DNA from 3 places in the Paenisporosarcina sp. P4_B8 genome. Region 1 is predicted to be linked to each of the others. Evidence: riboswitches for the same ligand, from Rfam matches in the RefSeq annotation. Region 1 holds a riboswitch; each other region holds the start of a gene.

Region 1 (4,289 bases):
AACTGTATCCCTGTTTTTGAAAGTAACTTCTTACTCCAAGCCCCACCTGCCACAATGACATTTTCACTGGTAAAATCACCTTCACTCGTCACAACACCTGTAACTCTCTCTTTCGTGAACTGAAAGTCATAAACTTCCACGTATTCTTTTATTACCACACCAAGTACTGCTGCAGACTTTAATAACCCTAAAGTTAACTGGGGGGCTTCTACATGCCCATCTTTATCAAGAAGCATTGCTCCAATAATATCTTGAGATAATGCAGGCTCTTTTTCTCTTACCTCTTCAGCTGTAAGCCAATCAGCTTGATCTCCACTTTGTCTCTGGATTGCAATGAATCTCTTATATTCCTGTTGTTCCTGTTCATTAATGGCAACCTTTAGCATGCCTTTATTTATGAGTTCAATATCTATTCCACTGGTCCCTTTTATTTCATCTGCTAGTCTTGTAAACATCGCTCTGCTTTTTCTAGCTAATTGAAAAAGTGGTCCCACTCCATCCAATTCTGCTTGAGCGGCCAACATTCCAGCAGCGGCTCCAGATGATTTACTTGCAAGTCGATCTTTTTCCAACAAAAGTACCTTAATCCCTCTTTTGGCAAGATTATAAGCGATGGATCCCCCAATAACTCCACCGCCCACCACGATTGCATCATACTGATATCTCATCAAATCCCCCCTTTTTCCCTGGAAAATTATTATGTCAATTGTTAGACGTTAGCTTTTGATAATATTCCTTTGCTGCCTCTAACGGATTATCAGCTTCTAATATTCCTGACATCACAGCAATACCACTCGCCCCAGCTTCGATTACTTCCCGAACGTTTAGCGGTTTTATACCGCCTATTGCAAATACGGGAATAGTAACTGAATGTGAGACGGTGGCTAATTGCTCTAAACCCTTTGAAACTAATCCCGGCTTTGATTGTGTGGGGAAAACATGTCCGAAAATCACATAATCTGCACCTTGTTCTTGTGCAATATGAGCCTCATCAATTGAATGAACCGAACAACCAACTCTTAAACTTGGAAACTGTATTTTCACAATATCAGCTGGTATAGAATGATAGGCGAGTTGAACTCCTCCAACCTTTGACACATAGGCCACATCTAGTCGATCGTTGATAATTATTTTAGATAACGGGACTTTATTGTCCGTTAATAAACTCACTAATCTGTAGATTTCTATGGCTGTTTTCGACTTCTCTCGAATATGGATGGCATCGATATATGGATGGATCGCCCCAGCTATTTCTGCTAATTGCTCTGGCTTCTGGCTTCCAGTTGATATGACATGTAGTTTTGCATGATCCATACTCTTTATCCCCTTTCAAAAGCCTAAAGTTGATTGCCTTATAAACTAAACGTAAATTAAATTAGAAAAACACAGTTTGTACCTACAATGGTGCGAACTGATGTCTTTTCTTATACTGATATCCAAAATATTTTAATAGCTATCAGTGCTAGAAAAACACAGTTTGCACCCACAATGGTGCGAACTGATGTCTTTTCTTATACTGATATCCGAAATATTTTAATAGCTATCAGTGCTAGAAAAACACAGTTTGCAGCCACAATGGTGCAGACTGATGTCTTTTCTTATACTGATATCCGAAATATTTTAATAGCTATCAGTGCTAGAAAAACACAGTTTGCACCCACAATGGTGCAAACTGATGTCTTTTCTTATACTGATATCCGAAATATTTTAATAGCTATTTCCACTTCCCTACGCCAACTACATTTTTCTATGTGTAACTTACTACTTCTTTTTGAGCTGGCCATTTTTCTAATGTATGGGCCATTTCCCAAAATGAATATTCGTATTGGCTACTAATGATAAAATGTTCTTTCATCCGTTCGCGGTCCTCAGCAGTTACTGTTTCAGCAAGCTTGTCTAGTCTATTAATTTGTTCCTCGACTTTCGCTCTAAACCATTCACCACCATATGCAGCAATCCATTCTTGGTAAATCGGTTCTTCAGGAGTACACGACTGAAGTCTCTCGCCGATTTCAAAATAAAGCCAATAACAAGGTAAAATGGCTGCGATAATATCGCCTAAATGTCCGTGATATGCTGCACGATACAAATGGGATGTGTAAGCATACGCAGTAGGCGAAGGCTTGAAATTTGCTTGTTCTTCTTCTGTTATTCCGAGTCGACGTGAAAAATTCTTATGCAGCGATAATTCTGCTTCATATGTGGCTTGTGCATGAGCTGCCATTTTACTCGTTGTTTCAAAATCATTAGCTCTTGCTGCACCCAAAGCTTGAACCTTTGCAAAGTGGGACAAGTAGTATGCATCCTGCATAACGTAATAACGGAAACACTCTAAAGACAATGTCCCATCCCCAATTCCTGTAACGAACGGATGATGAAAGCTTGCTTCCCAAATGTGATCTGATTCTTCTCTTAAAAGCTTTGAAAATGTCATAAAACAACCTCCAAAAAAGTTTTTCTCAACTGAATCGAATCACTTCCGCCAAATTTAGGGCAAATAAAAAACCACTCTCTTAACAAACATAAGAAAGTGGTTGTATTGGAAAAATAGTAAAAAAACATACTGCTCCGCAACTCCACTTCCCTACGCTGGTATAAACCAGATCAGGTTCTAAGGGTCTTAAAGCATTACTTTAATCTCAACCTTTATTTATGAATAAATGATTTCCATTTATCAATTGCAAGGTCCCCCTAGTGGAAGATATTACTATTCAGTTGTACATGAACATCATAACACGAATTAATTACTTATCAATCCAAAAATAAATTTAATGCATTTTTCTACGTAAACATGATAGCCAGTTTTTGAGTATACATGCACAAGTCGCCACAGTAACCATCCTGATAAATTCCTCTGCATCCCGAAAAGAAAAAGTATTTGACAGTCGTTTTACGATGTAATCTTCAGTTCATATTCCGTTCACTTAACACTAATATACTCTAGTTATCATAAAAAACGGAGGCGTAAAAGATGAATATTGCATGGAAAGAAATTAGGAAGAGTAAAGCAAAATTTATCATATTAGGATCAATTATATTTCTTGTTAGTTTTTTAACGTTTATCATTTCTGGATTATCGAATGGTTTATCTCAAGATAATGCGGCTTTAATAAAAGATCTGCCAAATGGTCAATTTTATATGAATGACGAAGCAAATGAAACCTATAATCTTTCGAAAATAGATGAAAATTTACAAGACAAAGCAATAAATAACCAGAAGGATGCAGCGGCACTTTCAATTCAGATGGGATTTGTGAACGATGCAGACGACAAACAACATAGCGTTGCCTTTGTTACTTCAACTGATTCGAAGTTATTTGAAAAAGTTGGAGAAGGAGAAATCATATTAGATAGTTCATTAGAAGAAGACGGCATAAATGTCGGAGATACCATAACGAACAATCAGTTCAGCGGTGAATTTAAAGTAAAAGGCTTTGTCGATCAAAAGAAATATAGCCACGCACCTGTCGCTTATATCAATATGGAAAACTACAAAGAAATCTACGGTGTGGAAGATATGCAATTGGTATTTGTACCTGGAAATGATAAGGAGCATGCAATTGACGGATTACAATCATTTTCAAACAAAGAATTTCTCAATACGATTCCAAGTTATAGCGCAGAACAGATGTCGCTCAATATGATTGTATGGTTTTTAGTCGTCATCAGCGGGATGTTGTTCGCGATATTCTTCTACATGATGAACGTTCAAAAAATAGGACTATACGGGATTTTGAAAGCACTTGGAGTTAAAACAAGTCAATTATTTGGGATGATGTGGTCACAGATGCTATTTATTACTGCAATTGCACTAACATTATCAGTTGCATTGAGCCAAGCTTTCACAATGATTGCACCTGAAGGAATGCCTTTTAGTTTAACCCTTCAAACAACGGTTCAATTATCACTCATATTCGTGGTCATCGGATTTGTTGGCGCTACGCTATCGGGTATCCAAATTAAAAAAGTCGAGCCACTACAAGCGATTCAACAAGGAGAGGTTTAATATGACTGTATTCACAATTGATGATGTCAAAAAAACGTTTAGAAATGGGGACGTAGAAGAGCAAGTATTAAAAGGAATCAATCTTTCTCTTCAACAAGGGGAAATAACAGCTTTAGTTGGAGCATCTGGTTCTGGTAAAAGTACGATACTTACAATAGCCGCCGGTCTTCAACGCGCAACGCATGGTCAGATTCTATTCGATGGGAAAGATTTGTCTAAGTTGAGTCAGGAGCAAATTCGAAAAATCCGGGCAAGTGAGTTCGGATTTGTCTTTCAATCCTCT
Region 2 (4,289 bases), on a different contig from region 1:
TTGATTCATTTGTAAATCATTTAAACGAACGTGCATCCAGAGACCTCCAATCTCTCTTAAACTTCATTTTAAAGGAATTTTTGGTAAATAGAAATTTGTTGTTGCTTTGGACTGACGTTATACTAATATATAGGAGGTGAATGCTGTGGTTCGTTTCGCACTAATGGTCATCGCACTGATTGGTGTGATTACTTTCAATGCATTGGCAAATATTTTACCAATTAACAATCAAACAACTGGTGAAATTTCCAATCGTCTTCCTGTACTATTTACACCGGCCGGCTATGTATTTTCAATTTGGTCCGTTATTTATGTATTGATGATCATTTGGTTGATAGGCATGTGGAAGAAGAGTAAAGATATAGACGCTACCTATATAAAGCGCTCAAATCTGTTTATCATCAGTTGCATTTTTAATGTGGCATGGATTTATTTATGGCATTATGAATATTTCTTATTTACGGTTGTCGTGATGATTGCATTCCTAATTACACTAATTTTACTTTATCGTACTTATCCAGTATCCGATAACCTTCTTACTGGTCGCTTACCAATATCAATTTATTTGGGATGGATCAGTGTTGCAACGATTACGAATATTAGTTATGTCCTAACTCTATATCAGTGGAATGGATGGGGATTGAGTGACCCCCTGTGGGCAGTCATCATGATGACTGTTGGAACAGCACTCGCACTACATATTCGTTTCCACCATTTTGATATCGCATATGTATTTGTCTTTATTTGGGCTTATATCGGAATTGCGGTCCGAAATGGTTTCGAAGAACTTCTTGTCTCTACAGCTGCTCTTTTCTTATGTGCAGTCATGCTAGCGGGCATCCTATTTATTAAAAAAAGACCAACTGCGCGTTCATAGCAGTTGGTCTTTCGCATTATTTAATCGATTTTCGTAATAAGAATTGGCGCATCTTTAGTAACGATGACCGTATGTTCAATCTGTGCAACTAATGATTTATCCGGAGTCAAGAAAGTCCAACCGTCACCAGACTCCACGATATGTTCCGCTTTTTCTGAAATGAACGGCTCAACTGCCAAAACCATACCTTCTTTTAAGATGGTAGGTTCCCATGCATCAAAGTAATTCAAAATATGCTGGGGTGCTTCATGAAGAGATTTTCCGATACCATGTCCAGTTAAGTTCATAATGACAGTTAATCCATTTTGCTTCGCTTCACGTTCCACCGCTTTGCCGATTTGATTTAACCGAGCACCAGCCTTTACTTTCAACATTGCACGGTTAAATGCACTTTCAGCTACTGTACATAGCTTTTCTTTCTTCGCGTAGCCTTCACCCACTACAAATGAAATTCCCGTATCTGCGAAATAGCCATTAAATGATCCGGATACGTCGATGTTCACTAGGTCTCCATCTTTGATGACACGTGAACCGGGAATGCCATGAGCAACTTCTTCATTGACACTGATGCATGTAAATCCAGGGAAATCGTATTCCCCTTTAGGACCAGAAATAGCTCCTTTTTCTTTAAACATACGGCCAGCGATCTCATCAAGTTCTTTTGTCGTGACACCTGGTTTTGTTGCATCTCGCATTACATCGCGAATTTCTGCAACGATGCGACCGATAGTTTTTAACGACTCAAAGTCTTCAGTAGTTTTTGCAATCATATTCGTTAAACCCTTTCTTCCTCAAATTATCTACCCCATACTATACCACAAGAAAAGATGCTTTCCCATTTACCAAAATCATTCTGAACATTTGGTAAACCTCTAGTAAAGTATGCGCGATAGAGGAATTGCGTCATCGGCCGAATTTTAAAAACAACCCATACAGGGTTTATACATGGTTTTTGTTCATTCAAAACCAATTCTGTCCATTTGCTACAAACATAGATGATTCCACTCAATAAAGACACACCTATAAATCAAACATTATTGCGATGTTCAATAAGACGTGGTGCAGCAACGAAAATGATGGAGCACACAATTGCTGTCAAAATAATGGAAGGAATCATATAACCGCCGTTATATACGAGCGAATAAATCCAAACGTTCTTGCCTTCTGCAGCTTCTGAAAAGAAAATAACTCCTGCGATTACATGTGTAAAGAACCGGAAGAGCCCACCAAAAACAGCTCCCAATACGATATAAGTAATCATTTTTCCTTTACGCTGCTCATTTTTTGCTTGTATTACTTTATGTCTGACAAGTGCTGCTAAGCCAACAACTGTGAACGCAACGAAATAATCCAGGAAACCTTGGGCAGGATATAAAATATAAGCTCTTCCCGCTAAAATTTGAAGGACCCCAATAATCAGACCCGTGCTCAAACCTCCCGCAAGCCCCCATCGAATAGCCATCAATACGATTGGTACCATGACAAGACTAATAGATCCGCCCTGGAACCATAAGTTAATAGAAAGCATATCCAATACCAATCCGATTCCTGCAAAAATAGCCACTTCAATTAATAATAACAACTTACTTCGATTCATCTTTCTTCCTCCTTTTGCGATGTACTGCAAATCGCATGTCAGGGTGAAAAAAACCATAAAAAAACGACCTCAGGGACAGAGCCTGACGTCGTTGGAGTCGGTTTCTATCCACATCCCTGCGCAAGCATTAACTTACAGGTTCAAAGGGTTAGAACGTTCCTCGCTCACTCTCAGCCATTACAGGCTCCCCTTGTGGTAAATACATCTAATTTTGATATTACGGGTTAATTGTAACTAAAGAGGGAAAGAGAAGCAAGAGGGTTTCGTTTGTTCTGTGACTTTTGGAACAGCTGTATGTATACTGAATATAAAAATTTAATGAGGATGTGAAGTTATATGATCGAGTTATTGAAAAATTTGGTAGCAATTAAAAGTGATACAGAAGAAGGTGCCAACGAAGCACTTCGATTTTGTTCAAAATGGCTCGATAGTCATGAAATAACACATGAAGTTCTTGAAAATGAAGGCCGATTGATGATTCACGCTGAAATCGGACAAGGTCTCACAACCATCGTATGGAATGGCCATGTGGATGTAGTACCTGGAAAAATCGAGCAATTCAATCCCGTTATCGAAGGCGACCGCTTGTATGGTCGTGGATCCGCAGATATGAAAGCTGGAGTGGCAGCCATGATGGAAGCGTTCCGACGTACTTATTCTGCAAGGGAAGAACTTAAGCAACGCATTGTTTTACATATTGTAACGGATGAAGAAACGGGTGGAAGTAAAACATCCGGTCATCTTGTAGAAATTGGTCGCTCAGGTGACTTTGTCATTTGCGGAGAACCAACTCACCTGAAACTTAGTGTTCAATCGAAAGGAATTCTGCATGCGGATGTCACTTTATTCGGAAAAGCTGCCCACGGATCCCGTCCATGGGAAGGAACGAATGCCATTGAAGCAGCCTTTAAATTTAATGAACAATTAAAGACACTACCATTTACGAAAGCAAGCAATCCATATTACGAATATCCTTCCATTAACTTGGCTAAAATCCAGGCGGGCGATCGATATAATGTCGTACCTGATGAATGCCTAGTTAACTACGATATTCGCTTTGTGCCAGGACAAAAATGGGAAGATATTATTGAAGAAATGACTGAACTTGCTCAATCTATTAACCCCAAAAACATTGTCAAACCTGGCGGTAAAACACCCGCCATTACAACTACCGAAGATAATGCTTTTGTTCAATCTCTTGCTGGTGTTATAGCACAAGTAACACAAAAAGAGGCTGTGTTATTCGGGCAGCATGGAGCTGCGGATACACGTTACTATGCAAAAACTGGTGCTGGAGCAATTGAGTTCGGACCAAGCGGAGACGACTGGCACGGACCAGGAGAGTATGTATTGATATCATCCGTTGAGCAATATGCAGACATTTTAACGAAATATGCATTGATTTGAAACCTCTATTAATGTTGTAACGTATTAAATGGCAGTAAGCATTAAAGGAGGAGTATTAATGGATAATCAACGTATATTATCCGCTTTGTGTTATTTCAGTATTTTATTCGCTCCATTCTTATTGCCATTAATCGTATATTTCGTTTCACCGACAGCTGAGGTTAAGTATCATGCGAAACGCTCTCTTCTGTCACACTTGATTCCCGTGGTGCTCGGAATTGTCGGGTTCATTGTATTAGTGATTGGTTCAATCGCAGTATTCAGCACGACAGTTGATGGCACTGTAGAGCCTAGCACATCATTTAACTTCCTGACTGCAGGACTTCCTTTCTTGTTTATTGCAGTGTACGGTATTCTTTATCTTATTGTACTGATCTGGAATATCATCCAAGGAATTAAAGTACTGCA
Region 3 (4,289 bases), on a different contig from region 1:
CGGGTTTGGCACATACAAGGGAACAGTGATCGCAGCTGACCAGTGGGCAAACCCATATGAAATAATGGTCGTGCCACCAGCTATGAAAAAATCATGGGAATACGCTATGCATGCAGCTGGTGAATTTAATAAGTTATTAATTTTCGATGATGACAATCGCCACCTGTTTGATGAATGGATTGGTCATCGGGCAATTGGTGTGGTTTATAATCCTGAGTTCGAGGCTTACGGGAATTATGTATCTTCAAAAATGGGAAGTCGCTACGACGCTTTCATTTATCTGGACGAAACCAAAGCCCTTACTCCAATTGAGCATGACAATCCATAATCACTCACTAATTGCACCGCATTTGCGGTGTTTTTTTGTTTTCGTTATTTAATTCAATAATGAAATAATGGTAAAATGTAACAATAATTAATTATGTACAATCAACAACTTAAGAAATATTTAATGCTTGTAGAAGGATGAAACTAAAGGAAAAGGACTGGTGGACGAATGATTATCATGATAAATGGAGCATTTGGAGTGGGGAAGACCACTGTTTCCAATGAACTACAGAAAGAAGTCGAAAATAGTATGATTTTTGATCCGGAAGAAATAGGTAGTTTGTTAGGAAAAATTCTCCCAGTAGATGTTATGGCTCTTGAAGCAAAAACAGGAGATTTTCAGGATTTGGAGCTTTGGAAACAATTAACCGTTACCGTAGCTGATCACTTAATCGCACAGTATAAAGTGAACTTAATTGTTCCAATGACTATTCGGAAAGTAGAATATTTTAATTACATATTCGATGGATTTAAGAAGATTGATGAACAAACAACCCATTTTTGTTTAACAGCAAATCAGGAAACTATTTTCGATAGACTTAGGGAACGTGGGGAAGAAGAAGGAAATTGGTGTTTCCAACAAACATTCAAATGCCTGAAAGCATATAAAGAACATTATTTTGGAGATTACATCAACACGGAGAATGTCCCAGTACATACGATTGTTCAAACCATAAAGGAAAAACTAAAAATAGTAGAAGCTGTTAAATAGATGAAGACTTTTGTGGTACATGGGGACATGTGACGGAAACTAATTTTGACGGAGGAATGACGATGGATGATTCAATCCATAAAATCTTAGAACTAACCAAACCAGAACAATTCGAATGTGCATTTCCACTAATGAAACAGTTAAGATTGGATTTGACGATGGAGTCTTTTCATGATTTGCTCGGGCAAATGACACAAGACGGATATCGACTTTTTGCCTTATTTGCTCAAAATCAAATCGTAGCTTTGGCAGGCGTAAGCTTGAGAACGAATTTTTATAGCGGCCGTCACGTTTATATTTATGATTTAGTTACGGACGTCTCTAAACGTTCGCTTGGGTATGGAGAGACATTGTTGGAGTTCATACATGAGTGGGCAAAAGAAAATGGTGCCGAATATGTAGCACTGGAATCGGGAATCCAAAGAACCGATGCTCATAGATTCTATGAAGACAGAATGGATTATGATAAATGGTGTTTTTCGTTCAGAAAAAAATTGTAAACGATGATGAAATGAGTTCTTTGAAGGAGTTGAAGGGTTTTTTCATTCTTGATGGAAACTGAAATTACTCACTACTATTCTTGAGATTTCCTGATAGTGTGCTAGTATGTAAGTAATTAAAATAGTTGCGGGGGGACGCATTGGCGTTGAGAAGGTTAAAACCTGACCCTTTGAACCTGTTCGTTAAGACGAACGTAGGGAGCAAAGTACATAGCGGTTTAACGCTTTTGTTTTGTACTGTAGCTCTCCATTATGGAGGGCTTTTTTGTTTCTAATTCAATATTTTAATTGCGGGGGGACTTTTTAGTTGAGAAGGTTAAAACCTGACCCTTGGAACCTGACAGTTAACACTGACGTAGGGAGCAATGTTTCATCAGAAACGCTCTTTTGTCATACGCAAAAGGGCGTTTTTTGCACTTGCGTCCATCCAAAGAAGGAGGACTAGTAATGACATTTTGTGAAGAAGTACGAAAAGAAACGGATCTTTATTGGCAAGGCAGTTTTGATCACCCCTTTGTAATGGGACTGGTGGACGGGACATTGCCACTTGAGAAATTTGCGTACTACATGATGCAGGACGCCTATTATTTAAAGCACTACACAAAGGTGCTGGCGATTGCCGCCACGAAGGCTGAAACGAATGAAGACATAGCATTCTTTTTAGAATCTGCCCGCTACATCAATGAAGCCGAGCTTGATTTGCACCGAACTGTTTTCAAAGAGCTCGGTATTACGGAGGAAATGGAAGCACACTTTGAACCTGCTCCGGCTGCCTACAACTACGTATCGCATATGTACAATGCAGCTCATAACGGGGATGTAGCAGAAGCGTTTGCCGCCATGTTCCCTTGTCCATGGCTCTATCAGGAAATCGGGGAGAAGTATAAAGACGCTAAACCAGGTGTCAAAGCTTATGAAGATTGGATTGCCATGTATAGTGCACCAGGTTACAAAGAAAAAATCGAGCATCAAATGCAAATGATGAATCGATATGCAGAGGAAAATCCGAATAAGAGAAGTGTGCTGAAAGGTCATTTTGCTAAGAGCTGCTATTACGAGTGGAAATTCTGGGAAATGCCTTGGACACTTGAGAACTGGGAAAACGAGGTGAAAGTCTATGCCTATTGAACAAATACGTCAAAAAAAGCCTCTCGTTCACTGCATGACAAACTATGTCGTGGCGAACTTTACCGCGAATGGGTTGCTAGCAATCGGTGCGTCACCGGTCATGGCGGATGAAATATCAGAAGTAGAAGAAATGGTTGCCATTTCCTCGGCTCTATTAATTAATATCGGCACAATCAATACACGAACGCAAGAAGCGATGCTTCTGGCTGGTAAAAAAGCGAATGAACTTGGTACACCCGTTGTTTTGGATCCGGTAGGCGTAGGAGCTACATCATTTCGCAAACAGGCAGTTAGGGATTTGCTGGAACAAGTTCGGTTTAATTTAATCAGATGTAATGCAGGTGAACTGGCTGCAATCGCAGGTGTTTCGTGGCAGTCAAAAGGAGTGGACAGTGGAGAAGGCGACATGGACATCGCGGACGTTGCCAAGCAAGTAGCGAAGGATTGGAATTGTATCGTAGCTGTGACCGGCGCTTCGGATTATATAACCGATGGAAACAAAGAATTTTGGATAACTGGCGGGCATGAACGAATGACAGAGATAACCGGTACTGGGTGTTTGTTGAGTGCAATTTGCACCGCGGCTTTAAGTTTGGATGGAGAGGCCCTCCTCAACTTACGCAATCTCCTTCAAGCTTATAAACAAATATCCGAGCAAACATCGTCTCAGACACAACTTCTTGGTTCTTTCCAGACTGAAGTACTAAATGCTTTGCATCTCTATTCCAAAGGTGAAGGAAAATGAACATTGTCATGACGATAGCAGGCTCGGATAGTGGGGGCGGAGCCGGTATACAAGCCGATTTGAAAACATTTCAGGAACTTGGCGTATTTGGTACGTCCGCGATTACAGCGCTGACTGCTCAAAATACGCTGGGTGTAGAAGGGATCTTTCCAGCATCACCCGATTTCGTGGCACAACAAATAGATGTTGTCTTTAAGGATATGCCCATCCAAGCAGTCAAAACAGGCATGCTCTTTTCAACAGAAATCATTGAAGAAGTAGCAAATAATTTGCGAGAAAAAAATGTGCAACTTGTCGTTGATCCCGTGATGATTGCCAAAGGAGGGGCAAATCTTTTGCAGAATGAAGCAGTGGAAGCTTTACAGACTAAACTTTTACCACTTGCAACAGTATTAACCCCAAATATTCCAGAAGCCGAGGTGCTGGCCGGTTTGGAAATCCAATCGGAGTCGGATATGCAAAGAGCAGCTAAAGAGATTTTGGGAATGGGTGTCAATTGCGTGGTCATGAAGGGCGGTCATCTAGAAGAAAGGGATACGGCAACTGATACAGTCTTTATGGCCGATGGGACAAGCTTCAAAATGGTATCTGCTCGTATCGACACCAAGCATACACATGGAACGGGCTGTACGTTTTCTGCCGCATTGACTGCATTTTTGGGACAAGGAATTCCTTTGAAGGAAGCTTTGGTCGAAGCGAAAAAATTTGTCCAGCTGGCTCTCGAGAATCCTCTTGGTATCGGCCATGGACACGGACCGACCAACCATTTCGCTTATAAGCAATTAAAAGCAATTTGTGAGGTGACCATCATTGAACCGTAAAGATTTGGCAGTATACCTCATAATGGGTACACCCAACTGTGTGGAAGATCCCTTGG

The links. Region 1 has a riboswitch for thiamine pyrophosphate ahead of tenA (thiaminase II). Riboswitches for the same ligand answer to the same signal wherever they lie in the genome.
Region 2: it holds a riboswitch for thiamine pyrophosphate, as region 1 does, so the genes downstream of both, thiT (energy-coupled thiamine transporter ThiT) here and tenA (thiaminase II) in region 1, are expected to answer to the same signal.
Region 3: it holds a riboswitch for thiamine pyrophosphate, as region 1 does, so the genes downstream of both, tenA (thiaminase II) here and tenA (thiaminase II) in region 1, are expected to answer to the same signal.

The regions. Positions count from the first base shown of each region.
Region 1 is NZ_JBFUHX010000004.1:164,952-169,240, reverse strand. Features, by position in the region: gene thiO (glycine oxidase ThiO) at 1-668, opposite strand, end outside; gene tenI (thiazole tautomerase TenI) at 703-1,314, opposite strand; gene tenA (thiaminase II) at 1,748-2,434, opposite strand; TPP riboswitch at 2,565-2,703, opposite strand; gene AC1DSK_RS06055 (ABC transporter permease) at 2,972-4,006, shown strand; gene AC1DSK_RS06050 (ABC transporter ATP-binding protein) at 4,008-4,289, shown strand, end outside.
Region 2 is NZ_JBFUHX010000006.1:129,155-133,443, reverse strand. Features, by position in the region: gene AC1DSK_RS08035 (hypothetical protein) at 1-36, opposite strand, end outside; gene AC1DSK_RS08030 (TspO/MBR family protein) at 146-877, shown strand; gene map (type I methionyl aminopeptidase) at 898-1,647, opposite strand; gene thiT (energy-coupled thiamine transporter ThiT) at 1,905-2,474, opposite strand; TPP riboswitch at 2,571-2,675, opposite strand; gene AC1DSK_RS08015 (M20 family metallopeptidase) at 2,811-3,881, shown strand; gene AC1DSK_RS08010 (magnetosome magnetite crystal formation protein family) at 3,940-4,289, shown strand, end outside.
Region 3 is NZ_JBFUHX010000006.1:72,751-77,039, forward strand. Features, by position in the region: gene AC1DSK_RS07695 (erythromycin esterase family protein) at 1-328, shown strand, start outside; gene AC1DSK_RS07700 (AAA family ATPase) at 497-1,039, shown strand; gene AC1DSK_RS07705 (GNAT family N-acetyltransferase) at 1,102-1,539, shown strand; TPP riboswitch at 1,659-1,757, shown strand; TPP riboswitch at 1,822-1,918, shown strand; gene tenA (thiaminase II) at 1,987-2,667, shown strand; gene thiM (hydroxyethylthiazole kinase) at 2,657-3,412, shown strand; gene thiD (bifunctional hydroxymethylpyrimidine kinase/phosphomethylpyrimidine kinase) at 3,409-4,233, shown strand; gene thiE (thiamine phosphate synthase) at 4,223-4,289, shown strand, end outside.